Regions from separate parts of the Blastococcus goldschmidtiae genome, predicted to be linked through region 4. Evidence: riboswitches for the same ligand, from Rfam matches in the RefSeq annotation. Region 4 holds a riboswitch; each other region holds the start of a gene.
What was found. A riboswitch is a leader RNA that binds a small molecule or an ion and turns the genes downstream of it on or off. The one in region 4 is predicted to bind cyclic di-AMP.
Positions count from the first base shown of each region.

Region 1: another riboswitch for cyclic di-AMP. It lies ahead of RM425_RS12265 (C40 family peptidase); the one in region 4 lies ahead of RM425_RS06740 (M23 family metallopeptidase).
Region 2: another riboswitch for cyclic di-AMP. It lies ahead of RM425_RS05470 (aggregation-promoting factor C-terminal-like domain-containing protein); the one in region 4 lies ahead of RM425_RS06740 (M23 family metallopeptidase).
Region 3: another riboswitch for cyclic di-AMP. It lies ahead of RM425_RS09475 (LysM peptidoglycan-binding domain-containing protein); the one in region 4 lies ahead of RM425_RS06740 (M23 family metallopeptidase).

Region 1 covers NZ_JAVREI010000007.1:175,353-182,974, reverse strand. Annotated here, with positions in the region: gene RM425_RS12275 (sensor histidine kinase) at 1-1,149, opposite strand, end outside; gene RM425_RS12270 (hypothetical protein) at 1,186-1,911, opposite strand; cyclic di-AMP (ydaO/yuaA leader) riboswitch at 2,309-2,467, shown strand; gene RM425_RS12265 (C40 family peptidase) at 2,483-3,034, shown strand; gene RM425_RS21805 (WhiB family transcriptional regulator) at 3,262-3,633, shown strand; gene RM425_RS12255 (HAD domain-containing protein) at 3,678-4,199, shown strand; gene RM425_RS12250 (transglycosylase domain-containing protein) at 4,297-5,487, shown strand; gene RM425_RS12245 (GGDEF domain-containing protein) at 5,491-6,459, opposite strand; gene RM425_RS12240 (CocE/NonD family hydrolase) at 6,597-7,622, opposite strand, start outside.
Region 2 covers NZ_JAVREI010000002.1:147,870-155,491, reverse strand. Annotated here, with positions in the region: gene pntB (Re/Si-specific NAD(P)(+) transhydrogenase subunit beta) at 1-261, shown strand, start outside; gene RM425_RS05500 (MEDS domain-containing protein) at 323-1,180, shown strand; gene RM425_RS05495 (sensor histidine kinase) at 1,177-2,124, shown strand; gene RM425_RS05490 (GAF and ANTAR domain-containing protein) at 2,312-3,040, shown strand; gene RM425_RS05485 (hypothetical protein) at 3,041-3,451, opposite strand; gene RM425_RS05480 (hypothetical protein) at 3,469-3,717, shown strand; gene RM425_RS05475 (glycoside hydrolase family 3 N-terminal domain-containing protein) at 3,714-4,112, shown strand; gene RM425_RS05470 (aggregation-promoting factor C-terminal-like domain-containing protein) at 4,209-5,120, opposite strand; cyclic di-AMP (ydaO/yuaA leader) riboswitch at 5,197-5,350, opposite strand; gene RM425_RS05465 (class I SAM-dependent methyltransferase) at 5,477-6,118, opposite strand; gene RM425_RS05460 (SDR family NAD(P)-dependent oxidoreductase) at 6,123-7,031, opposite strand; gene RM425_RS05455 (flavin-containing monooxygenase) at 7,031-7,622, opposite strand, start outside.
Region 3 covers NZ_JAVREI010000005.1:38,413-46,034, forward strand. Annotated here, with positions in the region: gene RM425_RS09460 (metal ABC transporter substrate-binding protein) at 269-1,291, shown strand; gene RM425_RS09465 (metal ABC transporter ATP-binding protein) at 1,303-2,070, shown strand; gene RM425_RS09470 (metal ABC transporter permease) at 2,070-2,942, shown strand; cyclic di-AMP (ydaO/yuaA leader) riboswitch at 3,670-3,818, shown strand; gene RM425_RS09475 (LysM peptidoglycan-binding domain-containing protein) at 3,883-4,749, shown strand; gene RM425_RS09480 (hypothetical protein) at 5,066-5,344, shown strand; gene RM425_RS09485 (RNA polymerase sigma factor) at 5,839-6,417, shown strand; gene RM425_RS09490 (hypothetical protein) at 6,407-7,552, shown strand.
Region 4 covers NZ_JAVREI010000002.1:417,196-424,817, reverse strand. Annotated here, with positions in the region: partial or broken gene RM425_RS06765 (IS3 family transposase) at 1-82, opposite strand, end outside; gene RM425_RS06760 (DUF305 domain-containing protein) at 282-884, opposite strand; gene RM425_RS21630 (DUF6153 family protein) at 966-1,412, opposite strand; gene RM425_RS06755 (IS110 family RNA-guided transposase) at 1,621-2,865, opposite strand; gene RM425_RS06750 (hypothetical protein) at 3,271-3,420, shown strand; gene RM425_RS06745 (TVP38/TMEM64 family protein) at 3,462-4,190, shown strand; gene RM425_RS06740 (M23 family metallopeptidase) at 4,280-5,437, opposite strand; cyclic di-AMP (ydaO/yuaA leader) riboswitch at 5,575-5,732, opposite strand; gene RM425_RS06735 (DUF305 domain-containing protein) at 6,055-6,720, opposite strand; gene RM425_RS06730 (DUF3105 domain-containing protein) at 6,858-7,589, opposite strand.

The DNA of each region.
Region 1 (7,622 bases), on a different contig from region 4:
GGCGGGCAGCTTGAGCTCCGCAGCGATCGCGGTGCAGGCCCGGGTCAGCGCCTGGCGGGCGGAGCCGGCGATTCGCAGTGCCTCGATGACCCGGCCGAGCACCCGGTACGGGTCGCCGCGGGAGCCGTGCAGCAGCCGGTCGACGGCGCGCTGGATGCGCACGTACAGCGGGTGGAAGACGGCGGCGACGGCGACCGCGCCCACGAAACCGACGAGGGAGTCACGGCTGCCGGCGAGCCCCCCGAGCCAGCCGACGACGGCGACGTACACCAGCGCCGAGCAGGCCAGCAGCGCCGTCCCGACCAGGGTGCGGTTGACGACGACGTCGATGCCGAACAGCCGGTAGCGCACCACCGCGACACCGATGGCGAGCGGCACGGCGAGGGTGACGACGACGTTGATCGGCGCCGGGGCGACGAACGCCGCCAGCACGGCCAGCGCCAACGCGTAGCCGACCCAGGCGATCTGCCGGCGGCCCTGCGGGTCGGCCCGACGGAAGCGCAGGACCAGGCTGACCAGCCCGAGCAGGGCGAGCGCCGGGACGAGGGGGTCGAGCAGCGTCTGCGCCCCGTCGAGGAAGGCATCGGGAACCGCGATCGCGACGGGGTTCGCCGGCTGGTCACCCTCGGGCTGGACGTCGGTGAAGGCGGTGAGCACCGACATCGTGCCGATGACCACGACCGCGGTGATCGCGACCGGGCGCCAGCGGCGCGACGGCAGCCGCCCGTCCGGGAAGACCAGCGGGAGCAGGGTGGCGAAGGTGACGAACGACGGCACCCAGGTCCAGAGGGTGAGCCAGGCGGCGATCCGGAAGACCAGCGCCGGGTCGTCGCCGGAGGTGAAGCCGTGGACGGCGAGGCCGACGGAGCCGGCGTACACGCAGGCGAAGCAGCCGATGAGGGTCATGAGCTGCAGCACCCGGTGGCCCGGCACACGGCCGAGCAGCGTGGCGCCGACGATCGCCATGGCCGGACCGACCACCGGCTCGGGCGACGCGAGGAGGTCCACCCGGTCGGCCGCGGGGGTGGCCAGACGCGCGCCCAGCCCGACGACCAGGTAGCCGGTCGCGGCCGCGGCGGAGAGCCGGGCCGCCGTGGTGGCGGCCCGGCCCTTCTGCGTCGCGCGCTCCTCGAACACGGGCTCGACCACCTCGCGGGCGACGCTAACCGACCTGATGGCTGCTGGTCAGGGGGTTGCCTCGTCGATGCGACCGGTCCACCACTGGCGATCGGTCCGCTGGGCGATCGTGACGGCCAGGCCGAGGGAGGCAGCGGCGAAGAGCCAGTGCGGATCGACGGGGCCGGTCGGGAAACCGCCGAAGTCGAGGACCAGGAACACCAGCAGGACGACGGGGATCCAGATCGGCACCACGCGGGTGCGGAGGTAGCCGATCGAGGTGAGCAGCACCGAGCCCGCCATGCCGAGCAGGAACGGCACCAGGATCAGCGCGGCGAGGGCGCTGGTCTGCGCGTCCTCGATCAGCGCGACCATCGCCGCGCGGTCGGGCTGGTCGACGGCCGCGTGGTCGATGATCGAGACGGCGTGGATGCCGACGAAGCCGAGCGCGCCGACGAAGCCGAGGACCATGGCGGTGGTGCCCAGCCGCGGCATGTGCGGCCGGACGAGTTGCGCCATGGCGACCAGGCCCAGCAGCAGGAACGGGACGGCGATCGTGCCGACGACCAGCCCGACCGCGGCGAGCGTCGGGCGCTCGGCCCAGGCGTCCAGGCTGCCGGCGACCGATCCGCCCTGGCCGACGACCCTGCCGATCAGGGCCTCGGCGAGGTTGAGCGCGGCGCCGACCGTCAGGCTGACGATGGCGGTGCGCCGTCCGAACGGTGCGGGCCGTGGGGCCGGCGGGTCGTGCGGCGCGGGCCGCGCGGGAGCCGGGGTCACGTGCTCAGCGGTCATGGGGTCCACCTCCGACGCCTGGCGGGTCCCTCCCGCCCGGCGAGGACCACGGTCGAGCGGGAGGTGTCCCGGCGTCGTGGGGCGATGGTCCTGATCTCGCCGGGACCGGTTCGCGGCGGCGGAATCCCGCGAGGGGGCGGGGACGGTGCGTTGCGCCACGCCGCCGCGACGAAGTAAGCGGCCGGTTGCGATCGGTCATGCACGCGTGCCGCCACGCCCGGAGCGCCGTCGGCGTCCCCCGTGGTCGGCTCGCGAGTCGCCCGTCCGGCGCGGGTCCGCGGTCGTCCGGCCGGCGCGTCCGGGGACGCACATCCGTCACTTTGTGACGACCGGATGACCGACCTAGCGTCGTCGCGGTCCGGCCGAGGCCCGTTCGTCACCGCCCCAGGTGACACCCGGCCGGACACCGCCGAACCGGCGCCGGACTCTTCGCGGCGCCGGACCGGGGACCCACCGCAGTCCTGGGGTGAAGCGCGATCCGGCTCCGCCGGTAGCGCCGGGCGATCTCCCCGTCCGAACCCGTCAGCTAACCCGGTAGGCGGTTGATGGAGAACAGGAGAACGCGTCGTCCATGACGACTACTCGCACGTCCACGATCACCCGCCGCTCGTTCCGCGGAGCAGCGCTCGCCCTTCTCACCGGCGCGGGGATCGCGCTCTCTCCGCTCGCCGCCTCGGCGAGCCCCGGCCCCGGCGCCGTCGCCTCCCTGCCGGCCCAGACGTCGGTGTCGGCACTCACCGCGGTACCGACCGCCTACGGGGTCGCGCCGCGCGACCGGGCGCTGGCCGCAGCCCACGTGGCGATGGCCCAGCGGGGCAAGCCGTACCAGTGGGGCGGCACGGGCCCCGGCGGCTTCGACTGCTCCGGACTCGTCTACTCGTCCTTCCGCGCGCTGGGCGTCAACGTGCCGCGCACCTCCCGCGCCCAGTCGACGGCCGGGCACTACGTCAGCCGCGCCGACCTGCGCGCCGGTGACCTGATCTTCTTCTACTCCCCGGTGGGACACGTCGGCATCTACCTCGGGTACGGGGTGATGGTCCACTCCTCGACCTACGGCAAGCCGGTCTCGATCGTGCCGGTCAGCTCGGTGCCGGGCTACAACACCGCGCGTCGGGTCGCCTGATCCGACTCCACCGGCTGGGTCCGCTCCCGTGTGCGGAGCGGACCCAGCCGTCGGCTCGTCGACGCGGCGACACGTCGACGTACCGACAAGTCGACACAATGCGCCAAACGGACGGACCGGTTTCGGGGTGCTTACGCCGGAGCCTCCGAGGTTCGCCGCCGTTAGCGTTACGGAGAGAGATCGGCCCGTACTGGTCCGTCACCACCCCACTTCCCCTGGAGTGCTCCGTGTCTTCGTTCCGCCCCTTCCTGTCGCTGGTTCCCGATTCCTCCCCGGCCGCTGACGAGTCGGCCTGGCCGCAGCCGTGGTCCGAGCCCGCTGCGGACTCCTGGTCGCAGCCCTGGGCCGCGGCGCCGGCCGGCGGCGACGAGTCGTGGCGGCTGTCGGCGCTGTGCGGCGAGACCGACCCGGAGGCCTTCTTCCCGGAGAAGGGCGGCTCCACCCGCGACGCCAAGCGCGTCTGCACCGGATGCGAGGTCCGGGCCGAGTGCCTGGAGTTCGCGCTGACCAACGACGAGCGCTTCGGCATCTGGGGTGGCCTGTCCGAGCGCGAGCGCCGGCGGCTGCGCCTGCAGCGCCGGGACGCCATCACCGCCTGACGCGTGGTCGCGACCACCCGGCACATCCCGGGTAGGACGACGGGGTGACCTCTCCCCCGCCCGTCCTGCTGCTCGACGTCGACGGCGTGCTCAACGCCGTGCGCCCGGACCTCCCCGAGGGCTGGCAGCGCGGGCGCTTCAACGGCTACGTGCTGTCGTGGGACCCGGCCGTCGTCGCCCGGCTGCGGGCGCTGCACGAGTCCGGCCGGGTCGAACTGCAGTGGCTGACCACCTGGACCGAGCTGGCCGACCGGCTGCTGGCCGAGCCGCTCGGGCTGCCCCGCGGACTGCGCACGCACAGCCGCGACCTCCTGCCCACCGGGTTCGGTGGCGCGCTCGGCGGCATCGCCGGGTGGTGGAAGCTGGCGGCGGCGCAGGCGCTCGCCGAGGCCGAACCCGGCCGGCGCATCGTCTGGGTCGACGACGACCTCGCCGACCAGGCCGAGGACACCCGCGACTGGCTGGCCGCGAACGGCCAGGTGCTGGTCGTGGCACCGCACTACACGCGCGGACTCACCCACGCCGAACTCGACCGGATCGAGGCCTGGCTGGGCACCGCGGGCTGACCCGTCCCGGAGCACCGCGCGATCTCGCGCGGAGAGCCCGGCTCACAGGTCGCCGACCTACCCTCGCGACCGACACCGACCAGAGGAGCAGCACCTCATGGGCTCCTACGAGCCGGATCCCCCACCGACCCGCCGGTTCCGCCGCGGCCCGGCCGGCCCGGGACCGTCCGGGTACGCGCCGCCGCCCGAGGACGACCGGTACGACGGATATGTGCCGTCCGAGCACGACAGATACGACGAGTACGGCCGGCCCGTGCGTCGACCGCGGTTCGACCGCCCCCCGCCGTCGGGGAACGACTGGTACGGCGCTCCCCCGGCGGGCGACCGGTACGGCGCCCCGCCAGCCGCCGCCCGGTACGGCACCCCGCCCGCGCGGCCCTTCCCGCCCGTCCGCCCCTTCCCGCCCGACCGACCCTTCCCGCCCGAGGGGACCGCGCCGGAAGCCGGTCGCCGCGGCCGGCCGGCCCGCACCGGGCGCCCGCGCCGTCGGATCCTGCGCCGGGTGGCGCGCCTGCTGGTGGTGCTCGCCGTCGTCCAGGCGTTGGTCGTCCTCTCCCTGCGCTGGGTGGACCCGCCGACGACTGCCTTCATGTCGGCCAACCCCGACGGCGCCATCCAGCAGTCGGTGCCGGTCGAGCACGTCTCCCGCACGTTCCTGGCCGCGGTCATCGCGCACGAGGACGCAGCGTTGCCCACCCGCTCCGGCGCCTTCGAGTGGTCCGACCTCTGGGACCGGGCGCAGGCGCACCTCGCCGGCGAGGACGACCCGTCGGGGTCCACCATCCCGCAGCAGGTGACCAAGAACCTCTTCCTCAACCAGGAGCTGAGCGCGTTCCGGAAGGGCGTCGAGGCGCTGATGTCGGTGGAGGTGGCGGCGCTGATCGACGACCGCCGGATGCTGGAGCTCTACGTCAACTACGCGCAGTTCGGCCCGACGCTCTACGGCGTCTGCGCGGCCTCCTGGTACTACTTCGACGTCGCGCCGCGGGACCTGTCCCAGGCGCAGGCCGTGCGCATCGTCGGCCTGCTGCCCTCCCCCGGGCACGTGCAGCGCGCGCCCGGCGGCGGCATGGACTTCGAGGTGGACGACGGCATGGGCTGGCTGTCCCGGTCGCACGTGCTCAACGCGGAGGCGCGGGTGCCGCGGCACCTGGACCGGCTCGGCACCCAGCCGGTCGAGGACATCGGCATCACCGGCTCGGCCTCCGACCAGGAACCGTCGGGCGACGACTGCACCACCCGGCCGGACGAGATCGCCGAGCTGATCGCTGCCGAAGGGACCGGCTGAGGCTCAGGCGCGCGGGGGCGTCCAGCTGGTCGAGCCGTCCGGTCGGGTCGCGGAGGCGTCCGTGACCAACTCGGCCCGGCCGCGCCCGAGGATCTTGGCGTCGTACAGCGCGCGGTCGGCGCTGCGCATCAGCTGGGACGCGCTGTCGCCGGTGCGGTACTCGGCCACGCCGCAGGAGAGCGAGACCGCCGGGTCGAGGGCGCACACCCGGCGGACGAGGGCGAGCGCCGCCGGGCCGCGTGTGCCGGGGAGCAGCAGGGAGAACTCGTCGCCGCCGTGGCGGGCCAGGAAGGCCCGCTCCGGCACCTCGCCGCGCCACACGTCGGCGACCCGGCGCAGCACCCGGTCGCCCTCCTCGTGGCCGTAGGTGTCGTTGACCGCCTTGAAGTGGTCGACGTCGATGAGCACCGCGGACAGCGGCTCGCCGCTCCGGGCGGCCTCCGACATCAGCTCCTCGAGCGCCCGGTCGAACCCGCGCCGGTTGCTCAGCCCGGTCAGCGGGTCGCGGCTGGCGTCCGAGGCCAGGGTGACCAACTGCCGGATGACCGTGCCGATGCTGACCAGCACGAGGTCCAGGCCCAGCGCCGTCCCCAGCCCGACGTCGCCGGCGACCAGCGCCGCAGTGATGCCGACGACCGCGATGCCCAGGTGGGCGTGGGCCTGTCGCGCGGAGAAGAAGAAGTGCGCGTCGACGACGACGAAGGTGATCAGGGTCGCGGCGGCCAGCGATGTCACGGGGTTCGGTGCGAGGGCCACCGCGCTGACGATGAGCACCGTGGCCCCACCCACCGCGACGTGGAAGAAGGCGCGCGGCCAGCGGGATCCCCACCGGCCGACGACGACCGCCGAGAGGAGCGCCACCCCCGCCAGGACGGTCAGGATCGACCGGCGGGAACCGGGCTCGGCGTCGAGGGTGATGAGCAGGCCGGCCGAGCCGCCGAAGGCGTAGAAGGTCGCCAGAATTCGTGCCATGACGCGCGTCGTCGCCACGTCGGGCGCCGCGGACCTGCTCACCTCGAAGTCGTCGGCAGATCGGGCGCCCGGCTTGAGTGCGTCACGCCGTCACACCTACCCGCCGGGATGAGTCCCGCGCGCACGCGCCCCCGACGTCAGCCGGTCGGCAGGGTGAGCGACGACGGCGAGGGCCCGCCGAGGCAGATCCGGTGGGTGACCGGAACGCCCGTCGTCGCCTCGCCCAGCGGCTCCCCGGTGCCGAGGTTGCGGGCGTAGCGGGGATGGGCGCCGCCGGAGACCTGCAGCCGGATGCGGTGCCCGGCGCGGAAGCGGTGCGCCGTCTCGACCAGGGTGAGCTCGACCGTCCGCTGCCCGGCGGCCGGCTCCTCCCCCGGTGCCGGATCGAGCCGCACGAGGCGGTCGGTGACGTTGAGCGACCGGCCGTTCGGCTCGACGTCGCAGAGCCGGACGAACAGGTCGGCGTACGGGTTGTCCGACTCGACGACGAGCCGGACGCGCGCCCCGCCCTGCACCTCGACGGGCTGCCGCAGCGGCGGCGTGGTGAAGGTGCGGACGTCGTCGCGCGCCTCGAGCTCCCGGTTGTCCCGCTGACCCGCGCTGCCGGCGAGCACCCGCCCGCCGACCGAGGGCGTCGGGTCCAGCGGGTCGTAGGTGAAGGGCGTCTCCCCTCGTTGCGTCGGGGCGTCGTCGGCCAGCCGGCCGTCCGGGGCGAGGTGGAAGGTGCGGTCGGTGGTGGCCGGCGGCCAGTCGGGCAGGGTGCGCCAGGTGCGTGCGCCGCTGACGTGCACCCGCACGGGCTCCGGCCGCGGCGGGGCGGGCTCTGCGCCGTCGACGGGCAGGTGGGTGTTCAGCCAGGCCAGGCTCTCCGGCGTGGTCACCGCCGGGTCGATGGTGAGGTGTGCCCACGGGCCGAGGGTGAGCGCGACGTCGACGCCGCGTTCGCGCAGCGCCGCGTACTGGTAGAGCGTCTGCTCGACGAACCAGTCCTGCCAGCCGCCGATGAGCATCGTGGGCACGGTGCTCGAGTGGACGGCCGGGGTGGCGCGGTAGCGGTCCCAGTAGGGGTCGGTGAGGTCCGGGTGGTTCAGCCACTCGTCGAACCACGGCGCCGGGGTGCCACCGAAGCGCTCGGCCAGGCCCTGCAGCGGCAGCTCGCCGAG
Region 2 (7,622 bases), 270 kb from region 4:
GACGACCTGGCCGCCACCTCGGTCGTCCTGGTCATCGGCGCGAACGACACGGTGAACCCGTCCGCCGCCGAAGACCCCGCCAGCCCGATCGCCGGCATGCCGGTGCTCCGGGTGTGGGAGGCCGAGCGCGTCGTGGTGTTCAAGCGGTCGATGAACACCGGCTACGCCGGCGTGCAGAACCCGCTGTTCTTCCGGGACAACAGCCGGATGCTGTTCGGGGACGCCCGCGAACGCGTGGAGGACATCCTCCGGGCGCTCTGAGCGACGGAGGCGTGGGTCACCACCCCTGTTGCTCGGGCCCCCGGAGGCATACGGTCGGTACATGCGCGCACACGGATCGGTGACCGAACCTCCGGCCGCGCACTCCGCCGACCACCTCTGCTGGGTCCACGACGACGACGAGCCGTTCGGTGACGCCGTCCGGGCGTTCCTCGCCGGAGGGCTCGTCCGCGGTGAGCGGCTGCTGTGCGTCGGGGACCGGGCCATCGCCGCGCTGGAGGACCCGTCGGGCTCCCTCGGCGACGTCGCCGCCCTGCTCGCCGGCGGTGCGCTGGAGACGATGACGGTTGCCGAGGTCTCCGCCGCCGCCGGCGCCCTGGGCGCCGACCCGCAGCGCGCCTTCTACGACGCGGCCACCCGGAGGGCGCTCGACGACGGCTACCGGGGCCTGCGCGTGGTCGCCGAGGTGACCGAGCTCGCGGCCGACCCGGGCCTGATCGAGGAGCTGGTGCGCTGGGAGCACGCCGCCGACGAGTTCATCGCCTCCGGTTCGGGGATGTCGGCGATGTGCGCCTACCGCGGCGACCTCCCGCCGGCCACGCTCGGCGCCGTGCTCGCCGTCCACCCCCTGCGGCACGGACCCGACCAGCTGAGTCCCTTCCGGCTGTTCTTCGACGACGACCGCCTCGTGCTGACCGGCAGCGTCGACACCTTCAGCGCCGATCGGCTCGCCACGCTGCTGGCCGGGACGCCGGCGGGGAACACCGCCCTGCTCGACCTGAGCGGTCTCGAGTTCATCGACGTCGCCGGGTGCCGGGCGCTGGCCGGCTGGGCGGGCGAGCTGCAGGCCCGCTGCGTCCCGCTCGAGGTCCGCGGCGCCTCTCCCCTGCTGCAGCGGGTGTGGCACATCCTCGGTCTCCACGACGTCGCACCGGTCACCTTCACCGACCCGCGCGGATGACGCCGCCGGCTGCGTTCGCGACCGCGCCGGCCGGCTTCGAGCACGAGGCGCTGTTCTACCGCGACGACGAGACCTTCCTCGCCGGTGTGCTGCCGTTCGTCCGGGACGGGCTGACCCGGGGCGAGCAGGTGGTCGTCGCCGAGCCACCGGGGCGCCTGGAGCTGCTGCGCGACGCCGTGGGCGCCGCCGCCCCGGTGCGCTGGCTGGACATGGCCGCGTTGGGCGGGAACCCGGCCCGCATCATCGGCGCCTGGCGGACGGTGCTGGACGAGACCACCGCTGCCGGGCGCGGCCTGCGCGGCGTCGGTGAACCGGCCTGGCCCGGCCGCCGGGACGCGGAGTACGCCGAGTGCCGGCTGCACGAGCTGCTGCTCAACACCGCCTTCGACGACGGACCCGCCTGGCGCCTGCTGTGCCCCTACGACCAGACCCACCTGCCCCGCGCCGTCCGCACCGGCGCGCTGCAGTCCCACCCGCTCGTCTCCACCCACGAGCACCGCCGGCCCAGCACCGCCTTCTCCCGCGAATCCGCGGCGGCCACCTTCGCCACACCGCTGCACCAGCCGAGCGAGGGCGTCCTGCGCGGCATCTACGGCGCCGGCGACGCCCGCGCGACCAGGCGCACCGTGGTGACGTTCGCCCGCTCCTGCGGCCTGTCCGCCGAGCAGGCGCAGGCCCTCGAGCTCGCCGCCTCGGAGCTGGTCGCCAACTCCGTCCGCCACGGCGGGGGCAGCGGCACGGTCGCGATGTGGCGCACCGACGAGGCCGCGATCGTGGAGTTCAGCGACGGGGGGCACATCAGCGACCCGCTCGTCGGGCGGCGGGTCCCGCCGCCGGAGCAGGTGAGCGGGCGGGGCCTCCACCTGGTCAACGAGCTCTGCGACCTGGTACAGCTGCGCTCGTGTCCACGCGGGACGACGGTGCGCATCACGACCTGGCGCTGAGGCCCCGCGGGCGCCTCCCCGGGGCGGCACGTGCGTCCGGCGAAGGCCCCGCCCGGCGGCCGCCGGGTATATTGGTCGCGCGTCAGACAGCCGGCGCCCGGAGGAATCCCTCCAGTGGACGAGCCCGCCCAGGGAGTCCCGCCGAGACCGACCGGGCCGCTGGCCCGGTCGACCCGCACGGAGGCACGTGAACACCCCCGACGCCGGCGCGCCGGACGCCGTCGCCGTCCAGTCGGCCCTGGCCGACCTGGGCCGCATCTCTCTCGCCGAGCACTCCCTCGAATCCGTCGTCCGGACCGTCACCGAGCTGACGGCCCGGGTCCTTCCCGAGGCGCCGATCGCATCCGTGACCGTCCTGCGCGGCGCCCAGCCGACCACCGTGGCGGCCAGCGGAGAACTCGCCCTCGACCTGGACCACGAGCAGTACCGCCTCGGCTCCGGGCCCTGCCTGAGCGCCGCCGCCACCGGGCGCCCGTCGGAGATCGCCGACACGCGGCAGGACCGCCAGTGGCCCGACTTCGCCGCGATCGCGGCGGAGGCGGGCTGCGACAGCATGCTGTCCGTCCCGCTGCCCGTGCACGAGCAGGTGTCCGGAGCGCTGAACGTCTACGCCCGGAAGCTCACCGCCGCCGATCAGCGGACCTGGGACCTGCTGAGCCGGTTCGCCGCCTACGCCGTCGTGCCGGTGTCGAACGCCTACCTCTACGCGGCGGCGGTCCAGCGGGCCGAGCACCTGGAGGCGGCGCTGGACACCCGCGGCGTCATCGACCAGGCCAAGGGGATCCTGATGGAGCGGTTCAAGCTCACCCCGGAGGCGGCGTTCCAGGCCCTGACGCGCGTGTCGATGGAGACCAACACCAAGGTGCGCGACGTCGCCGCGCGTTTCGTGGCCACCGGGGAACTGCTCGCCGACTGATCAGCGGTCCGGGTCCGGCCCCGGCTCCTCGGGGCTCCCGCCGTCCCGCCGCACCAGGTCGCCCACCGCTTCCTCGAGCCGGGCCCAGGTGCCGCTCCACTCGACCAGCGGCTCGAGGATCCGCTCGAAGACCGCGAGCTGCTGGTCGAAGGCATCCAGCTGGGCGCGCATGCCGGCGATCCCGGCCCGCTGTGCGGCGACCATGTCCGCGACCGCCCGCAGCTGGGCGGCCGACATGGCCCCCGGCGGGCTCGGCAGCGCGGGGATGGACAGCTTGGTGGGCATGGACCCGGCGACGGTCCGGGCCCGGTCGGTGAAGCCCCGGAGCTGCTGCACGAACTCCTCGACGGACCGGCCCACGAGGCCGCCCGGTGGCATGCCCCGTTCGGGTCCTGGTCGTTCCTCGGTCATGACCGGACGCTATGCCGGTGTGCGCCCCGGGGCGAGCGGGGCCGGCGCGCCCGGCGGTGGCGGCACGGTCCGGCACCCCCGGGCCGAGCCGTCCCAGGCCCGGTGCGGAGGTCGTCCCGGCCGCGACGGCCGTCGTCGACGGCCTGGCGGCGGCGGGGGTCACCTCCACGCTCGAGCACTTCCCGGGACCGGGCCGGGTGCGCGGGAACACCGACGACACCGCGGACGTCGTCGATGACGTCACGACGGCCGGGACGACCAGGTGACCGCGTTCACGGAGACGCTGTCCCGGACCGAGGGGCACCCGATGGTGATGACGTCGTCGGCGACCTACAGCCGGATCGACCCGGCCTCCCGGGCGGCCTTCTCGCCGGTGGTCATCGGCGACGTGCTGCGCGGGGAGGTGGCTTTCTCCGGCCCGGTCATCTCCGACGACCTGGGCAGCGCGGTCGCGGTGACGAACGTCCCGGTCGGCGAGCGGGCGGTGCGCTTCCTCGCCGCGGGCGGGACCCTCGTGCTGACCGTCGCCCCCGCCACCTTCCCGGCCATGCTGGAGGCGGTGCTGGCCCGGGACGCGGCCGACCCGGCGTTCGCAGCGGTCGTCGACTCCGCCGTGCGCACCGCGCTGCTCGCCAAGGCCGAGGCCGGGCTGCTCGGCTGAGCCCGGCACGCACGGAGCCGCCGAGATCACGAGATCTCGGCGGCTCCGGGGCGTCGACGTACCGGGATCACGCGATCCCGGCCGGGGGGGCTCAGCTCAGTACCAGCCCTTGGCCTGCGAGTGCGACCAGGCGCCGCAGGGCGAGCCGAAGCGGTTGTTGATGTAGATCAGCCCGGCGTCGATCTGGCGGTAGCCGTCGGAGGTCTTCGCGATGCCGGTGCCGGCCCAGGTGCTGTCCAGGAACTGCGCGATCCCGTAGGCGGTGCTGCGCGGGTTCTGCGCATTGGGGTTCCAGCCGCTCTCCTTGCCCCAGAGCTTCTCCAGGCAGGAGAACTGGGAGCTGTTGCCGCCGAGCTTCTGCAGGGCGTAGCTCTGGTAGGAGCCCGACGGCGCGGCGGGTGCCGCCGGACGCGCGGCCGCGCGGGGCGCCGGGGCGGCCGCGCGGGGCGCCGGGGCGGCCGCGCGGGCGGCGCGGGCTGCCTCCGCGGCCCGGGCTGCCTCCGCGGCGCGGGCTGCCTCCGCGGCCCGGGCTGCCTCCGCGGCGCGGGCTGCCTCCGCGGCCCGGGCTGCCTCCGCGGCCCGGGCTGCCTCCGCGGCCCGGGCTGCCTCCGCGGCGCGGGCAGCCTCCACCCGGGCCGCCTCCTCGGCCGCGAGCCGGGCGGCCTCCTCGGCCGCGCGGCGGTCGTGCTCGGCCTGCTCGGCGGCCATCTGGTTCAGTGCAGCGGCTGTCTGCTCGGCGTCCCGCGCGCTCCGGCTGGCGGCCAGCTTCTCCAGCGGTGCGACGACGTCGGTGTCCAGGGCGGGCGCCGACTCCGCCGTGATGCCGAGCTGCTGGGCGACGCTCATCGACTCGGTCTGCGCGACGGCCTGCGCCTCGGGCTCACCGGCCGAGAGGACGCCGACCATGACGGCGCCGGCGGTGGCCACGCCGACGAGGGCGGCGGACCGGCGCGCACCGAGGGGCGGGCGGTTGCGGAGACGTGCGTTCACCGTGGTGCGGAGGTTCATGAGGAGGTTCTGCTCCGGGGGTCAGGGCGCAGCAGAGCAGCCGCCCTCCAGGGGCGGCGAGAGCCTGCGGCTGTCCAGTTCTTCCGTGAGCCGCCTACCGGGTTAGCTGACGGGTTCGGGCGGGAAGCAGCCCTACCCCACCCCGGACTGGAGGTCCGGGGCCGGGATTCACCCCAGTACTTCGGTGGGTCCCCGGCTCGCCCCTCGGGACGATTCGGCGGCGCCCGGCGCGGAACCCTCGGGTGAGGGAGCCGCCGGCCGGACCGGGCCAACGTAACGGCTGTTATCGGTTCGTGACAACGCCGTGACCGTATTTCTTGGCGTGACGCATCTCCCGTCCGCGCGGCCGGGAGGGCTCACGGCAGCCGCCACACCGTCGTCCGGCGGACGCGCGCGGGCCCGCCTTCGGTGTCGACGACGTCGTGGACGGCCGCCTCGACCAGCCGGTGGTGCGGCAGGTACGGCCGTCCGGGGTCACCGATCAGCACCTCGGCGCCGGTGGCCCGAACGGCGTCCAGGAACGGCAGCACCCGGTCGGTCATGATCCGGTCGTAGCAGACGTCACCGGCCAGGACGACGTCGACCGACGGCGGCCCCTCTCCCAGCAGATCGCCCACCGGCTCGATCCCGGCCACGCCGTTGAGCGCCGCGTTCTCCGGGATGGCGGCCAGCCCGAAGGGGTCGATCTCGCTGGCCACGACCCGCGTCGCGCCGGCCATGACCGCCGCGACGGCGACCAGCCCGCTGCCGGCGCCCAGGTCCAGCACCGACCGGCCCGCGACGAGCTCCGGGTGGTCGAGCACGTAGCGGGCCAGCGCCTGCCCACCGGGCCAGGCCGCAGCCCAGAACGGCGGCTCCTGCGCGGTCCGGCCCTGCTCGACGGCCATCGCCTCCCACAGCGCGACGACGTCGGCGGCGACCAGCAGCTGCACCTCGGGCACCAGCGAGGGCCGGACCGGACGGGTGTGGGCGCGGATGAACTGGGCGGGCACGGTCACCCGGTCAGTCTCGCGCGGCCGTCCCGCCCATGTCGGAGGAGCTCTGGCCGGAGGAGCTCTGGCCGGAGGAGCTCTGGCCGGAGGAGCCCCGGGCGGCGATGCCCCGGGCGACCAGCCGCCAGTAGCTGCCCGGCCGCAGCCGCACGAGCGCGTCGGGCACCCGCGCGCTGAGGCCGATGAGCAGCCGGGGACGGCGCTTCTCGATGGCGGCCACGATCTGGGCTGCCGCCTTCTCCGGTGGGATGCGCAGCAGCCGGGCCATCTGCGCACGGCCCTCCGCCACCTCGGCGGGATCCACCCCGGAACCCAGGCGCGCGCTCTCGGCGATCCGCGTCCGGATGCCGCCCGGGTGGACCACGGTGACGCCCACCTCGTCGTCGGCGAGCTCGTGCCGCAGCGACTCGCTGAAGCCGCGCACGGCGAACTTGCTGGCGGCGTAGGCGGCCTGGCCGGGCGGGGCGAAGATGCCGAAGATGCTGGAGACGTTGACCAGGTGCGCACCGGGATGCGCCTTGAGCGTGGGCAGCAGCGCCGCGGTCAGCCGCACCACGGCACGGAAGTTGATCGCCAGCACCCAGTCGAACTCCTCGAGGGTGACCTGGTCGAAGCGGCCACCCAGGGCGACGCCGGCGTTGTTCACCAGCAGCGTCGTCCCCGGGTGGGCGGTCTCCAGCGCGGTCCCCAGGGCGTCGGTGGCCGCGTCGTCGGCGAGGTCGACGACGTAGGTGTCGACCTCGAGCTGAGGATGAGCTTCGCGGATGCGGTCGGCGACACCCGTCAGCCGGTCGCCGTCCCGGTCGACCAGCACCAGGGCGCTCCCCCGGTCGGCGAGCTGGACGGCGAGCGCCTCGCCGATGCCGCTGGCGGCGCCGGTGACGACGGCGGTGCCGCCGGCGAACTCGTAGGCGCGCATCAGGCGGCCACCCGCTCGGCGCGGGTCGGCGCGGCGCTGAAGGTGATGCCCTCGTCCTCGAGCGGACCCCGGCGCATCATCCGGACGTCCCGGATGTAGTTCTGGTGCAGCTTCCACGGCGTGCGGCTGCCCTGCTTGGGCAGCTGGGCCAGGCTGCGCTGCACGTAGCCGGCGGCCAGGTCGAGGAAGGGCAGGTCGGCGCCCTCGGGCGGCGCGACCGGCGTGGAGACGGCGAGCCCGCGCGCGTCCATGTGCTGCAGCAGCCGGCACACGTAGCGGTTGATCAGGTCGGCCTTGAGCGTCCACGAGGCGTTCGTGTAGCCGATGACCATCGAGAAGTTCGGGACGCCGGAGAGCATCATCCCCTTGTAGGAGACGGTCTCGGAGACGTCGACGGGCGTGCCGTCGAGGCTGAGCGTCATCCCGCCCATGGCCAGCAGGTTCAGGCCTGTCGCGCTGACGATCACGTCGGCGTCGAGGTGCTCGCCGGATTCCAGCTCGATGCCGGTCTCGGTGAAGGTCGCGATGCGGCCGGTGACCATCGAGGCCGCGCCCTCGCGCAGGGTGCGGAACAGGTCGCCGTCCGGGACG
Region 3 (7,622 bases), on a different contig from region 4:
GCACTCAGCGCCGCCGACGCCGGCAAGCCGGCCTCGGTCGACCGACGCCGGCAAGCCGGCCTCGGTCGACCGACGCCCTACGAGACCATCCATCACCCACACACGGTCAGCTCGGGCGGCCTGTCCCGACCTGTCGCCGATCTGTGCAGCAGTTCCCGATTCGACCCAGGGCCTGCTCGGGGTCGCGGCCCAGTAGGTCACGCTTTGGGGGAGTCCTTGTTGCAACCGCGTTGCAACAAGCGCTGTTGGTTCATAGCCTCGCGCCGTGATGAGCACCGTGCGCGGGCCCGGCTTCCTGGCTCCGACTGTCATGGCTGTCGTGAGCTGCCTGCTCGTAGCCGGCTGCAGTGCCGACGGCGGTACGTCCTCTTTCGACGGGGATGGACGACTGCAGGTGGTCACCACGGTCGCTCCGATCACGTCGATCGTCGCCGGCATCGCCGGTGACCGCGCCGAGATCATCGGGTTGGTTCCAGAGGGAACGAATTCACACACCTTCGACCCCCCGCCGAGTGCGGCAGTGGTGCTCTCCGAGGCCGATCTCGTCTTCATCAACGGACTGAAATTGGAGGAACCGACGAAGGACCTGGCCGAGGCCAACATGGCCGACGGCGCGACACTGGTGGAGGTCGGGACGCAGGTGCTGCCGGAGAGCGAGTACATCTACGACTTCTCCTTCCCGCGGGAGGAGGGGAAGCCGAATCCGCACCTCTGGACCGACCCCACGTGGGCGATCCGATATGCCGCTGTGGTGCGGGATGCCCTCAGCGACGCGGATCCGGACGGCGAGGATGTCTATCAGCGCAACTACGAGGCGTTCGACGCCCAGGCCACTGAGCTCTCCGACGCACTGCGGGCCGACCAGGAGTCGGTTCCGGCGGACAGTAGGGAGCTGCTGACCTACCACGACGCCTATGCCTACTTCGCCGAGACCTATGGGTGGGAAGTCATCGGAGCGATTCAGCCTGAGAGTTTCGAGGACCCCACGCCGCGGGAGGTCGCGGCGCTGATCGACCAGGTGCGGGCCGAGGACGTTTCGGTCATCTTCGGCTCGGAGGTGTTCCCCTCTGCCGTACTCGAGGAGATCGGCCGCGCCACCAGCGCCCGGTACGAGGACACCCTGCGCGACGACGACCTGCCCGGGGAGCCTGGCGACCCCGAGCACTCCTGGACGGGCCTCATGCGCTACAACTACGTCACCATGATCAACGGCCTCGGTGGCGAGGCGTCCCTGCTCGCTGCCCTGGACACCACTCCCGCGGTCCGCGACGACGCCACGTACCCGCAGTGAACCTCGAGCAGGTGACCATCGATTACCTGGTCCGAATCCAGGGCGCCACATTCGGCTACGACGCCAGCCCGGTCCTCGAAGACGTCAGTCTCACCATTCCCCCCGGTGCCTTCATCGGTGTGGTCGGGCCCTCGGGCTCGGGCAAGACTTCCCTGCTGCGACTTCTGACCGGTACGGCCACACCGCAGCGGGGCACCATCACCCGTCGTCGAGGCCTCGCTGTGGCCTACGTGCCGCAGTTGGAAACCGTGAACTGGAACTTTCCCGTCACCGTCGCCGAGTGTGTGCTGATGGCCCGTACCGGGCGGACCCTCCCGTGGTCGACCCGCCAGGAGCGGGCCGAGGTCCACCGAGTTCTGGGCCGCCTCGGCATCGAGGGGCTGGCCGGACGGCACATCCGCGAATTGTCCGGCGGGCAGCAGCAACGGATGTTCATCGCCCGGGCCCTGTTGCGCCGCCCGCAGTTGCTGCTCATGGACGAACCGACCACGGGGGTGGACCTCACGAGTCGGCACGACATGCTCCACCTGCTCGGCGAGCTCAACGCCGAAGGCGTCGCCATCCTCCTGACCACTCACGACCTCAACGGCGTGGCCGCCCATCTACCTCGACTCGTCGCACTGAATCGAACCGTCCTCGCCGTGGGATCACCGCGTGAGGTCATCACCGGCCCCGTCCTCGAGCGGACGTTCGGCGCCCCGGTGGAGGTGCTCGAGCATCTCGGCATGCCCGTGGTCCTCGACCGCTACGACGCCGCCGATCACCGCGCCAGCGCCTGATGGAGACGCTTCTAGCGCCATTCGCCTACGCCTTCTTCATCAAGGGCCTCGGCGTCGCCACCCTCGCCGGCGGCCTGTGCGGCCTCCTCGGCGTCTACATCACCCTGCGCGGCATGAGCTACATCGGCCATGGCCTGTCCCACGCGATCTTCGGGGGGTTTGCGGCCAGCTCCATCATCAGCATCAACTACTACCTCGGCGCCGGGGTGTGGGGCCTGGCCTCCGCGCTGGCCATCAACAAGGTCACCCGCAGCCGGCGAATCGGCGCCGACGCGGCGATCGGCGTCATCACCACCTCGTCGTTCGCCCTCGGCGTGGCGCTGCTGTCGCACTACGGCAGCAGAGGACCTTCGTTCGACGCCGCGCTGTTCGGCAGCATCATCGGAGTCTCGGCCGAAGACGTTCTGGCCCTCGCCGGCATCACGACATTCGCCGTCGCAGTCATCTTCCTCAACTACCGCGCCCTGCTGTTCGCCACCTTCGACCCCGAGGTCGCCGACGTCAGCGGCGTACGTGTCGCCCGGACTGATGCCCTGCTCATGCTCGTACTCTCACTGGCGATCCTCGCCACCCTTACGGTCATCGGGGTCACCCTTGTGGCGGCCACCCTGGTGATCCCCGCCGTCGTAGCCAGGATGCTCACCAACCGCTTCTCCCGCATGCTCTGGCTGTCCACAGTCATCGGCGCTGGATGCGGCTTCGTCGGAATGAACCTCAGCTACCACCTCGACGTGCCTTCCGGGACGATGATCGTCCTCACCGGCGCCGTCGTCTTCACTGCCGTTCTGTCGCTCACCGGCGGGCGTCGATTGGCGCGCACGGCACGGTCGGACAACCGCACCGATCCCACACCCGTCGTCGCTCCGACCTGAACCGCGCCGGGTCTGGTGGAGGCACTGACTCCACGGAAGGGTGGCGCAGTGCCAGCACCGAAGAAGTATCCCGACGTGCTGCGTGAGCGGGCCGTGCGGATGGTGTTCGAGATCCGCGAGCAGACCGGGTAGCGCAAGGGCGGGATGTGCCCCGGGTCGCCGAGCAGCTGGGATCATTCCCGGGCCTCGGCGATCAGGCATCGCAGTCGGGCTCCGGGTAACCGGGCGGAGCGACTGCGACGACAGGCGACCGCCGATCGGCCTCGCCCGCGGGCTGCTGTGCTCAATGCGGGCCACCAGCTGGGGTCCCTTGGACGGGCTGCGCGTCGGTCTCGATCGGCTGCGACCGGGCGCATGCGGTCCGGGTGAGCCCGCAGCGCCTCGGCCACGTCCACCAATCCAGGTGCCGCCCTTCTCCGGGGAGCACGTCGACGAAGACCGGGGCCCGCACCTAGGGCCGACCGCCGGCTACGGCGCCGCGATACCTACCGGCTGCTCGCCATCAACCAGAGGTGGGACTTCCCAGACCGGCTATCCCCGGAAGAAGTGGTCGGCCGGAGCTGACAAGTACACGCGGTGCAGGCTCCCGGTGACGCGTTGTTCATCCTCGCGGGCGAGCCAGGGAAAACTGGCTCGGGGGTTGCTGCCTGCGTCGGGGGTCTGCCTACCGTGCTGAGGTTCGCCGAGCGGTGGACCCGGATGACGGCACCGCCCAACCTGCCCACCGTCACCGGTCCTGTCGAAAGCGACGGGCAGGCGCGGGGGACCCACCTCGTAGGACTAGGCCTTCGGGCCTTGGGGTGAAGCCGCATGATGCGGCCGGGCAACTCTCGCCCGAACCCGACAGCTAACCCCGTAGGCGGCGAGAGGGTCATCACCCATGTCCAAGCGCTACAAGGGGCGGCATCGCCGTCCGACCCGCAACCCTGTCGTGGCGGCCGTGGCACGACCCGCCGTGGTCGTCGCGGCAGCAGCGGCCGTCTCCGTTGGGATGATCGCCCCCGCCCAGGCCCACTCCGGGGACCACACAGTTCGCTCCGGCGACACCCTCGGCGAGCTCGCGGCCAGCCACGGCACCTCGTGGCGATCGATCCACGCCGACAACCGAGACACGATCGGGTCCGACCCGAACGTCTTGCGCATCGGTCAGGTGCTCAGCATCGGCGGCTTCGGCCCGACGCCGTCAGCGGCCAGCGGCTCGGGTGCGTACACCGTGCGGGCGGGAGACACGCTCAGCAGGATCGCCGCCCGCCACGGCACCAGTTGGCAGCAGCTGCACGCCCTCAACCGAGAGGCGATCGGCGCGAACCCGAACGTCCTGCGCGTCGGTCAGCGGCTCGTCCTCAGCGGAGAGGCGGTCCCGGCAGCCGCGCCGCGCGCGGCTTCCGAGCGCGCCAGCCGAGGGGTGGATCGGTCTGCCATCGCCCCGGCCCCGGCCCCGGCCCCGGCCCCGGCCCCGGCCCACAGAGCGGCTGCTCCCTCCAGCGCCTACGGGGCGTGGGATCCGCACGTCCGGCCCGGCGTCCAGGAGATCGCCGAGCGGTTCGGCGTCTCCACGGTCGTCACCCGCCCCGGGCACACCCCCACCCAGGGCCGCGCGGCTGACTTCATGGTCTACTCCGATCGGGCCAAGGGCGACGCCGTCGCCCAGTTCGTGATCGACAACGCGGCGCGACTCGGCGTCGAGAGCGTGATCTGGCGGCAGCGGATCGCCGGTCCGTGGACCGGCTGGGCGTGGCGTGCGATGGAAGACCGTGGATCCGCCACGGCCAACCACATGGATCACCCCCACGTGGCGTTCCGGTGAGCCGGGTAACCGACTGAACGCGGTGGTCCGCTGAGCTCAGGACCGACGACAAGCGGCCCCTGCCCTAAGGTTCGGTGGGGCAGGGGGCGCTGTCGACGGGCCGCCCGACGCTCGGGCACGCCGCCGCAGCCATGGCCCCTGGCCTGTCTCGGTGGAGATCAGTCCCTCGCCGTGCTGGTCGTGGATCGCGCGCTCGACGCGGCGTGCCAGCAGTCCTGTGCACGCACCACCGAGGGCGGTGACCGCGCAGAGGTAACCCACGGAGGTCGTCGACACGCTCCGGTCAGCGTGTTGACGGACTGCCTACGGTCGCGGGATGAAGCCCGGCACGACGTACAGCGTGACGCTGTCTGGATACGACCTGATGACGTTGGGGGCGGGGTTGAAGGCCTACCTGCGGGCATTCGCAGAGCACCGGGAGCTCGACGGAGGCGCCACGCACCCGGACGACGAGTGGCAGCGGCTGCAACGGCACGTCGGAGAGCTCATCTGGCGTCTCGAGGACGCGGGAGCCGAGTCCGGCACCCTTGTGATCCACAGTGACGAGGCTGTCGAACCGCGAGGTGAGGAGCAGTCGGACGGCGGAGCCGACTGACCTACAGCGACATCGCATGCGTCATCGATGGCGGGCCGCCGCCGACGGGGTCGTGGGCCCTCCCGCTGCAGCGCGGCGCCGCCCGGCGACGGCGGCGCGCTCCCGGTCGGGCGGGGGCCGCTCGAGCAGGCCGGTCGACGTAGGCGATGCCGGCGCCGACGACGTCCCCTGCCTGGGAGAAGATTGGCGTTGAGGTCGCTGGGACGGGCCCCTCGGCAGGCACTCTCTAGGCACCCGATGCTCCCGCAACCAGCCATCACGAGCGGTCGCAGCCAACGCCCCACGGTGCCTCTGACCTGCATATTCAAGGCGAGCCAACGGCAGCAAGCGGCCCAGGATCACATCGCAGGGTTACTGGTTCACGTCCAGTCGGGGGAGCAACTCGAGGCCCTTGACCCGCATCCGCCGGTCGAGGCCCTCCGTCGTTCCTGCCGCGCCCATCCGGCACGCCGACGCCGTAACGCTCGACCGTGTGCCGGACATGTAGGTGTGTGATGGCGATGCAGGGCCGACCGGCGCCCACTCCCGACCACCCGCCCCCGTCCTCCACTTCGCTCCTCGAGGACGCCTACCGCACGAACGGCTCCGCCGTGCTCGGCTATGCGCTTCGCCGGACGGCGTCGCGCGAGGACGCCCTCGACGTCGTGGCCGAGACCTTCGCCACCGCCTGGCGGCGCCGGGACGACGTGCCGGTCGACGCCGACGAGATCCGTCCCTGGCTCTTCGGCATCGCACGGCGGTGCCTGGCCAACACCGTGCGGGGTACCCGACGTGCTGCCCGGCTGGGTGAGCGCCTGGCCGCGGCCTTCGGTGAGACAGGCGCCTGCATCCCAGACCCTGCCGGCCGCCACGACGAGGACGGACGCCTGCACGAGGCGCTGGAGCTGCTCACGCCCGATGACCGTGAGCTGATGACGCTCATCGCGTGGGAGTCGCTCACTCCTGCCGAGGCGGCCGAGGTGCTCGGCATCCCTGCAGGAACCGTTCGTGTCCGGCTCCACCGCGCCCGCACCCGGCTGCGTGCCGCACTGTCCACGTCCGACCGTGACCAGGAGGCCTCCCGTGATGTCTGACCAGGAGCTGGACGCCCGGCTCGCCGCGGCGGTAGGCGTCCGGGACGAAGCACTCCCGTCCCTGCCCGAGAGCTTCCTCGACCTGCTCCGGAACGAAAGCTCGGAGGACCTCCCGCGGACCCTCGAGGGGCTGTTCCGTGACGAGCCCGCCTCCGTGGTGGCCGCCCGCCAGCTGGCGGAGGACGCCCGGAGCGGTCGACGGGCCAGCTTTCGCGCACGGCGCCGGACGCTCGTCCGCCTGGGCGCCGGGGTTCTCGCCCTCGCTGCTGCCTGGGTGGTCGCCATCGCCGTCGCCTCGTCCGATCGCCCAGCTGCGCCAGGCGGCCGGACGGAGCTGCCGAGCGGCACTGTTCCTGGCGCGATCGACCTCGTCGCGGCCGAGGTGGTCACCTTTCCCCTGACCGTCGAGGCGCCCCCGCCCGGTGTGAGGCCGATGTTCAGCCGCTGGGGCGGGGTTCCCCTTTTCGGTGACCAGCCGTTGGTCCACGCCGCCGACTACACCTCCGACAGCGGCGACCGCGTGCTGGTGGTCCTGTACCCGGAGGATCCACGAGGCATGGACGACGTCGGGCTCGGCGACCAGCCCTCGGGGACGGTTCCGGTCGGTGCCGCCGAGGCTGAGGTCCTGCGCGGTGACGGGTCGATCGACCTCCTGTGGGAACGGCCCGATGGCCTGTGGGTCGCGGTCTCGGGCGAAGGTGCCTACAGCAGCACGTCGGCGTTGCTCCCCGTGGCGGCGTCGATCGTCGACCGGCCGCAGTCCCTGGACCTGCAGTTCGGGCTCGCGCCGGCCGGCTGGAAGGTCGGCGGCTACGAGGAGAGCCGCAGCATCGACCTGGTCAGCGCGACGCAGCCTGACGAACTGCTCCGACTGAGCCTGTGGGCTTTCGGCGGCGACGAGGCGCTCGACGGTGCTCTGGAGGGCCTCACCTTCGCCGACGGCCCGGAACCGGTCACCATCCAGGGCGGCGCGGGCCGCATGGCACTCGGGGACGGGGGCGACGGCTCGTGCGCGTGCTGGTACGTCGTCGGCCAGCTACCCGGCGCGGACCGGTTGTTCCTGCTGCTGGGGAGCGACGGTCTGAGTCGCGAGCAGATGCTGGCGATGGCCGAGCAGGTGACGTTCACCCCCTGAGGCGGCCGACGTGAAAGGCAGTGCACGGGTGCCCCCGAGCGGTCATCGACTGCTCGGGGGCACCGCTCTG
Region 4 (7,622 bases):
CCCGGCAGGTCACCGCGACGGGGATCTTCTCGGCGAGCTCTTGGACCAGCGGGTACGTCATTTTGGGAGGCTGCCCCCGGGTCGTCGGTCGTCATCGGCCGATCGACAACCAATGGCAGTCGGCGGCCGGTGGCCCGGTCACACCGGTGGGCGGTCGCTGTTCGACCGCATCATCGGCGCCCGCTGTGTCGGCTCAACGATGGAGCCTCTCGGAGGCGGGAATATAAGGGTGATCAGGCACCTGGTGCTGCCGATCAGTGACCGGCAGCACCAGGTGGAGATCAGCCGCCGAGCTCTACGAGTAGTGCCTCCATCTCGGCGATCTCCTGCATCTGCGTCTCGCTGATCAGCTGCGCCAGCTCCAGCGCTTCAGTGTCCCGTCCATCCTTGAGCTCCGTCTGTGCCATCTGCACAGCACCCATGTGGTGCTCGATCATGGACTGCAGCCACATCCGGTCGAATTCGGGACCCGCGACGGGCATCTCCTCCATGTCCATGTCCATGTCGTTGGAACCGTGGTCCATGCCACCCATGCCATCGGACTCGAGCGGCTCACCCCACTCCTCGAGCCATCCGGTCAACAGATCGATCTCCGGGTCCTGCCCGGCCTCGATGCGGTTGGCCAAGTCGACGACGCGGGGATCAGTGGCTCGCTCCGCGGCGACATCTGACATGCTGAGGGCCCCCTCGTGGTGCGGGATCATGCCCTGCGCGAAGGCGACGTCAGCATCGTTGAACGTCGCTTCCTCGGTCGCAGAACTCTCCGCCCCGGGGCTGCTGCCGGCGGAGGAGCCACCGGAGCTGCCCGAGCAACCGGTCAGGATGATCGTGCCGGCGATGAGTCCGCCGGTCAGCTGGACGAGTCGTGCTGTGGTGCGGGTCATTGCAGTCTCCTGTTGGTTGCGGTGCCGGCGTGCCGTTCGACCCCTCCGACGCCTTGGTCGGCGGGGTCCAGATCGGTCGGCCTAGATCCGCAGGAGACACAGCGACGCTAGTTCCGGTGGTCGTGGAGGCCTCAACCAACCCATCGGCGGTCGTAGCCCGCGTTCGACGGCGCACCGGGCCGACGAAGCAAGGCGCCGCCCTCGACCCGTTGCCCGAAGAGCGAGGAACCCAGCCAGAAAGACCGCGAGACACAGGGACCACGCGTGGTTGGCGAGGTCATGATCCGGTGCATCACCCGGCGTCGGAATCCCGGCTACTGCCGCCAAACGCTGGATGGGGGCGGCCACGGAGGAACCGCTGAGCGAAGACTCCGGGCTGAACGCGGCCGATGCTGCGGATGGGTGACCGATGCCGTTATCGGCGTGCGCCGAGGCGCTACCGCCGACCCCCGGTTCGGCGAAGACGTGCTGGGCGCCGTGCATCGACAGGACACCGGCGAACAACCACAGGATCCACAGCTTTCGCATTGGCACGACCACCCCCTTCACGAACCGATCTCAGGGTACTGGTCCACGTAGTAGTAAGCCGCCAAGACAAACCGACGGCGCCTGGGTCTCCCGGAGGTGGTCATCCAGAGAGTCCGCGACGTTTGGCGGGACGACCTGCCGACGGAGGGGATGACCCCGACCCTGATGCGGGTCGCCCAGAGGTGCTCACCGGCTGAGTAGCCCTGTGTCAAGCCGCCGCTGCGGCGTCCTGGTTGAGGTAGCGGTTGAGGGCGCCGTGGCGGGCCGGATCGTAGGGAACTGAGTCCTGCCAGCAGCGCCATATGACGGCGGTCCAGGCGCGGGCCAGCACTCGAACGGCGTGTGGGTGGCGCATGCCGCGGGCTCGGGCGCGGGTGTAGATGTCGGCGGCCCAGGGGTTGGCGTGGCGGGAGTCGTCGGCGAAGTCGGTGAGCGCCCGGCGAAGCTTGGCGTCGGCGGCGTAGCGGAACCCGACTGCGCGATGCTTGCCTGACTCGAAGGTAACCGGGCAGGCACCGGCCGCGGCAGCCAGTGCATCGGCGGTCGGATAGCGGCCGCGGGCGTCGCCGATCTCGGCCAGCAGGGCGGCGGCTCTGATCTGGCCGGCGCGGGGCAGGCTGGTGAAGATCGGCGCGTCCGGGTGCAGAGCCAGGGTCTCCTTGATCCGCCGGCTGAGGGCGGCGGCCTGGGCCTCGATGGCGTCGATGGCGGCCAGCAGCGCCAGGGTGATGTGCCGGCGGGCATCGGCCTCGATACCGGTGAGCCCGGCCGGGGCGCTGCGCAGCCGGTCGATGAAGACCGCGGCCGGGGTGCGTCCGCAGTAGCCCTCAGCGGCCAGCCAGGCGGCCATCGTCTCCTCGTCGAGGACGGCTGCCTCGGCCGCGGTGGGAAAGCGCTGCAGGAAGGCGCGGGCGATCGGGCTGTGCAGGTCGAAGAACAACCCCACTGCGCCGGGAAAGGCCAGCTCCAGGGTGTGCCGCAGCTGGTTGACCAGACCGACCCGAACCTCGACCAGGTCCTGGCGGGCACGCACCAGGGCGCGCAGGCCGGTGGTGGCGGGGGTGTCGCGGGTCAGGTCGGTGTAGCGGTGCCCGTCGGTGCGCATCGTGTCGGCCAGCAGATAGGCGTCGAACCGGTCGTCCTTGCCCGCGCCCCGGTAACGAGAGCGCAGGTTCTTCACCTGCCGCGGCGGCACCACCGCCACCGGCAGGCCGGCGTCGAGCAGCGCCTCCACGACCGGCCCGTCGGGGCGTTCGATGCCGACTCGAACCACGTACAGCTCGGTCAGGCGGGTGACCAGTCGAGCCAGCCCGGCGCGGCTATGCGCGACCGTGTGGCGCCACAACACCGCGCCGGCGGCATCGACGACGCAGACCGCATGGTCGGCACTGGCCCAGTCGATGCCGGCGAACACCGGCCCTGCCGGACGGGCCGCGACGGTGGGATCGTTCATGTGTGCCTCCTGGCTGTTGCAGCAGCGGGGAAGCACCCGGTGGTCTCGGGACGTGCACGCCGGTCGCTCACTGATCGGCGCTCGAGGCGCTCAGCCCTGTCGCCAGTCGGCACGTCCCGGGCCACCGGATCCCCTGCAGAACTCAGCCTGGCTGTGACCTCCAGCAAGCCCAGCGGGCAGTGATCCGGTGGGGACCCGGGGTGCGCCAGCGACCCTCTCAGTCAGTCACCGGCTCGTCGAGGGTCCTCCAGTGAGTCGCAGCGTCGTCCAGCGGCGCCCCTTCATGGAGTTCAGGTCGGTACAGTACTGGGAGCACTATCGGGTTCCGAGCTCACCACAGTTGCGCGCGACCGTGACGACGCACTCCCACGGTCGGCTACTACCAGACGTAATAATCTTCACCCCGTGTACACGGGGGATGTACCGATGCTCGCGGCCATGGCGCTGGTCCTGCTGGTCGCTCTGCTCATGCGACTGGTCCGCAGGCGACACCTCGGGAAGGCGCGCCGCTCCAGCCGGATGCCGGGGCAGCTACCTGTCCGGGTGACGGGGTGACCCCACTCCCCCGGCGGGTTTCGGTGCGTGTCCTTGCCGCGGTGGCGGTCCTGCTCATCGGCACAGCGGTTGCCGTATCGGTCCAGCTGCCGAACGTCGAGGGTATGCGCGCCTGGCTGGCTGAGGGCGGCTGGGTGAGGTGGGCCATGGTGGTCCTCGGGGTCGCCGTCGCATTGTTGACCCCCATCTCCCGGACGGCGCTGTCCGTCCTGGTCGGTGCCGTTGCTGGCTTCCCTGCGGGGCTGGCGGTGGCCATGGGCGGCGGAATGCTCGGTGGTCTGGCCGGTTTCGTCCTGAGCCGGTGGCTGGGCCGTGACGCTGTGGTGCGCTTGGCCGGCGCGCGTCTGGCTCGGCTGGACCGGGTGATGAGCCAACGAGGCTTCGTCTCGGTACTCGTTGCGCGAGCCATGCCAGTGGCCCCGTTCGTCTTCGTCAGCTACGCGGCCGGCTTGAGCGGCGTCCGGCTCGTCCCCTACCTGTTGGGGACCGCAGTCGGGCTCGTGCCGTGGTCGGTGCTGTACGTCGGCGTCGGCGCCTCCGTGGCGAGCATCGACTCGTGGACGCATCTGGTCCCGCCGATCCTGACCGTCAGCGCCGTCCTGTCAGTCGCGGTTCTGGCGGGCGACGTCTGGCGACGGAAGCGGCGACGGGGTAACCAGCCGAGCACCGTCCCGGGCTCGACCATTGCTCCGCCACGGCTGACTCAGCGACGCACGTCCGGCGTTCAAGAGGAGCACGGGCTGCTGACAGCAGACCGGCGAGAGATCTGATCGCACGAAATCGGGGGCCCACGGACGCGTTGCATCCATGAGCCCCCCGCTCGGCCCCTGGTGCGCCCACCTGCACACGCGCCGATCGCTCAACATCCTCCGCCGAGAGAGACGCCGCGCGCCGCCAACCAGGGGATCGGGTTGCCTCGGTCAGCGTTGAGCCCGCCGGTGCGCACCTCGAAGTGCAGGTGCGGGCCAGTCGACTGGCCGGTGTTGCCGACCTCGGCGATCTGCTGGCCGACCGATACCTGTTGACCGGCCTGGACGAAGTAGTCGTTGATGTGCCCGTAGACAGTGATCGAGCCGTCGGGATGCTGGACGTATACGGCCAGCCCGAAGCCGCTGGCCGGACCGGCTTGGAGGACCCGCCCGGCCTCGGGCGCATAGATCGGCGTGCCGATGCGCGCGGCAATGTCGACGCCGTAGTGCATGGTTCCCCAGCGAGAGCCGTAGCAGGAGGTCACGCGACCAGTGGTGGGAGCCACTGCGCGACCGCTGGCAGCCGCCGCCGCTGTGGCGGCAGCCTGTGCGTCTCTCTGCGCGTTCTCCGTGTTGATCCGATCCGCCCACGCGGCCCGCCCGTCCGCGGCGCCCTCGAGCTCGAGCAGCGCGATCTCGGCCTGCTGCAGCCGGCCCTGCAGGGCAGTTCGCTCAGAGGTGACGCTGTCGTAGGCATCCTTGGCTTCGACCAGTCGCGCCTGCGCAGCGGCCTCGAGCTCAGCCGCGCCGGCCGCCGCCTGGTCGCGCTCTGAAAGGGCCATCTGCGCAACACGTCCGGCCTCGGCCTTCTCCCGCTCCAGCGCACGGAACTCGGTGAGCTCGGCCGCGCGATCGTCGGTCAGCATTTCCAGTGTGGAGGCTCGCTGCAGGAACTCCGCCGGGCCGTCCGAGTCCAGCAAGGCCGCCGCGGTCTCCAGGGAATCGCTTCCCATGTAGCTCTCCCGGCCCAGACGGGCGACTCCGGCCCGCGCCTGCTCCACCGCCGCCGTAGCGGTCTGGAGGTCCACCTCCGCAGCCGATGCCGCGGCCTGCGCGGCGGCGAGCTCCTCCTGTGCCCGCCGAGAGGCGTCCGCGGCCGCCTCGGCCTCGACGGTGAAGCGCGAGAGCTCATCCTCCGCCTCGGCGACCAGCTGTTCGAGACGTCGCACCTCAGCCGCCGCTGAATCACGGTCGGACCGTGCGACCGCAGCCTCGTCACCCGGCGCCGCAACGGCTGGAGTCATCGAAAAGCTGATGGCGATACTCATCAGGGCAGCCAGCGCAGAGCCCGCGATCGTGCTGCCGAGGAGACGTCGCCGGCGCCGGCGGAAGGGTTCAGATCGCTCACCGGGTGAGAGGTCGTCGCGGACAGGTCGTGCACGCAGGGTCGCCAACGCGACGAGCTCCATTTCCTTCGCGCCGCCTACCGAGTTAGCTGACGGGTTCGGGCGGGAAGGCGCCCTACCTGGCACCGGGCAGTGCGCAGGATTCACCCCGAGGGAACTGTGGGTCCCCGGTCTGTCCTGATGGTGGTCATCGATGACAGTTCGGCGGGATCCGGCCGAGGCCCCTCGGTCGAGGGACGCGGGCTCAACCGGACCGGGCGAGACGGTACTACGACACCGAATAGTTTGTCACGGTCAGGTAACGGCGGCCGGTGTGACCAGCAAAGTCACCGTCGTCCCACGACAGAGCGGGGCGACCTGCAGTCAGCGCAAGGTTCGGCGAACAGGAGGGCCGAGCAGGACGCCTGCCGCAAGGCCGAGGACAGAGGAAGTACTGCAGCCGGAAGGACCCACCTTCGGCGGGCTCGTGATCGGCCACGATCGACTGAGGAAGGTCTCGGCGCCGACACCACTCAGGGAGTGCAGGGCCTGACCCCGCCTCAGGGTTCGGGCAAGGGCTCGCCTTCGCGGGCACTCAGCATCTTCGTCATCGTCGAGGTCTCGGCAGTCTGCGTCTCGGCGATCGTGCCCGCGAGACTGCGCACCGCCTGCTCCTCGGCACGATCCGCAGCCGCCTCCGCCATCTCCAGACCACCCTGGTGGTGACGAATCAGCAGCTGCAGGAAGCGCCTGTCGAATGCCGTGCCCGACGAGTCGCGCAGCTCCGCCAACTCCACTTCGGTGGCCATGCCCGGCATCAGGCCGTCGGCCCCCATGGCCGCGTCGTGGCCGGCGTGCTCGTCGGTCGCCATCCAGGCCATCGTCTCGCCACCAGCGGGTGGGACTCCCCAGAGCCACAACCAGCCCTGCATGCGACCGGCCTGATTGGTCTGCGTGGCCGAGATGTCGAACGCCATCTGGCGGATCTCTGGATTCTCGGTGCGTTCGAACGCCAGGTTGGCTATCTCCACTGCCTGCAGATGATGGCGGGACATGTCTCGCGAGAAGCCGGCGTCCACGGAATCCGCGCCGGGCGCCTCGTCCCGACCCAGACCGAGCGCCACGGCCGCTCCGCCGCCGAGCAGCAGCAGCCCGACTGCGACGACCACGCCCAGAAGGGCCCGCAGCGGGCGATACCCCGACCGAGCGGTCGTCTCTTCCGTCACCGCTCCTCCCCACCGGTCTGATCGTCGACTCGCTCGCCCGGCACGGCACTCGTCCGGAACTGGATGACCTGTCGATCGCTCCCGCCGACGCGCCGGTGGAATCCACCTGGCGGTGCGTGCGCGGGGCGCCGAGCTGATCACGGCGCCGACGTCCCGGAATCGGGGTCGAGGGCGGCGCCATCCTCCACGAGCGGGTCGGCCAGGAACTGTGGGCTCTGACAGGTGGCACCCGGCTCGGGGAAGAGTTCGGCGTTGAAGGTCATGAAATCGGCGTACTGCTTGATGCGAGGATCAGCGGCAGAGTCGACCTTCAGCTGGTGGTTCCAGGACTGGACACTGATCGGCGAATCCAGGCCGACGTAGGGCGACAGCATCCGGCCGGACTCGTCAGCGACCTCGGCGAGCAGGGCGATGTCGTCCTCGGAGACCGCCTCCGGGTCGTAGGTGATCCACACAGCGCCGTGCTCGAGGCTGTGCACGGCGTTCTCGTGCCGGATATCGACCTCGTACACGGTCCCGGTGCAGTCAGCCCACACCTCGTCGTGCGGCCCGGCCACCGGAGGCGTCTGGTCGTAGTCGACCTCGCTGCTCACGTGCTCCTGGCCGGCGGCGTAGTCGAACACCTCGATGCCGTCGATCTCCTCGACGGAATCGACACGCATGGCCTCGGCCTTGTCGACCTGCACCACGGCATAGCTGATGACAGCCGCGGCAAAGACGACCACGGCGATCGCCGCAACGATCAATCCCCACGGTCGCTGCGCCGTGACAACGTTCGCCTGCGGACGGCTGCGTCCTCCGGGGCGGCCCCCGGACCGGCTTGATCCACTACCCCGGCGGTCCTGGCGAGGTTCCTTGTCCTTGGCCACGGCTCTCCTTCTACGTGTCTCCGGGGCCGCGCG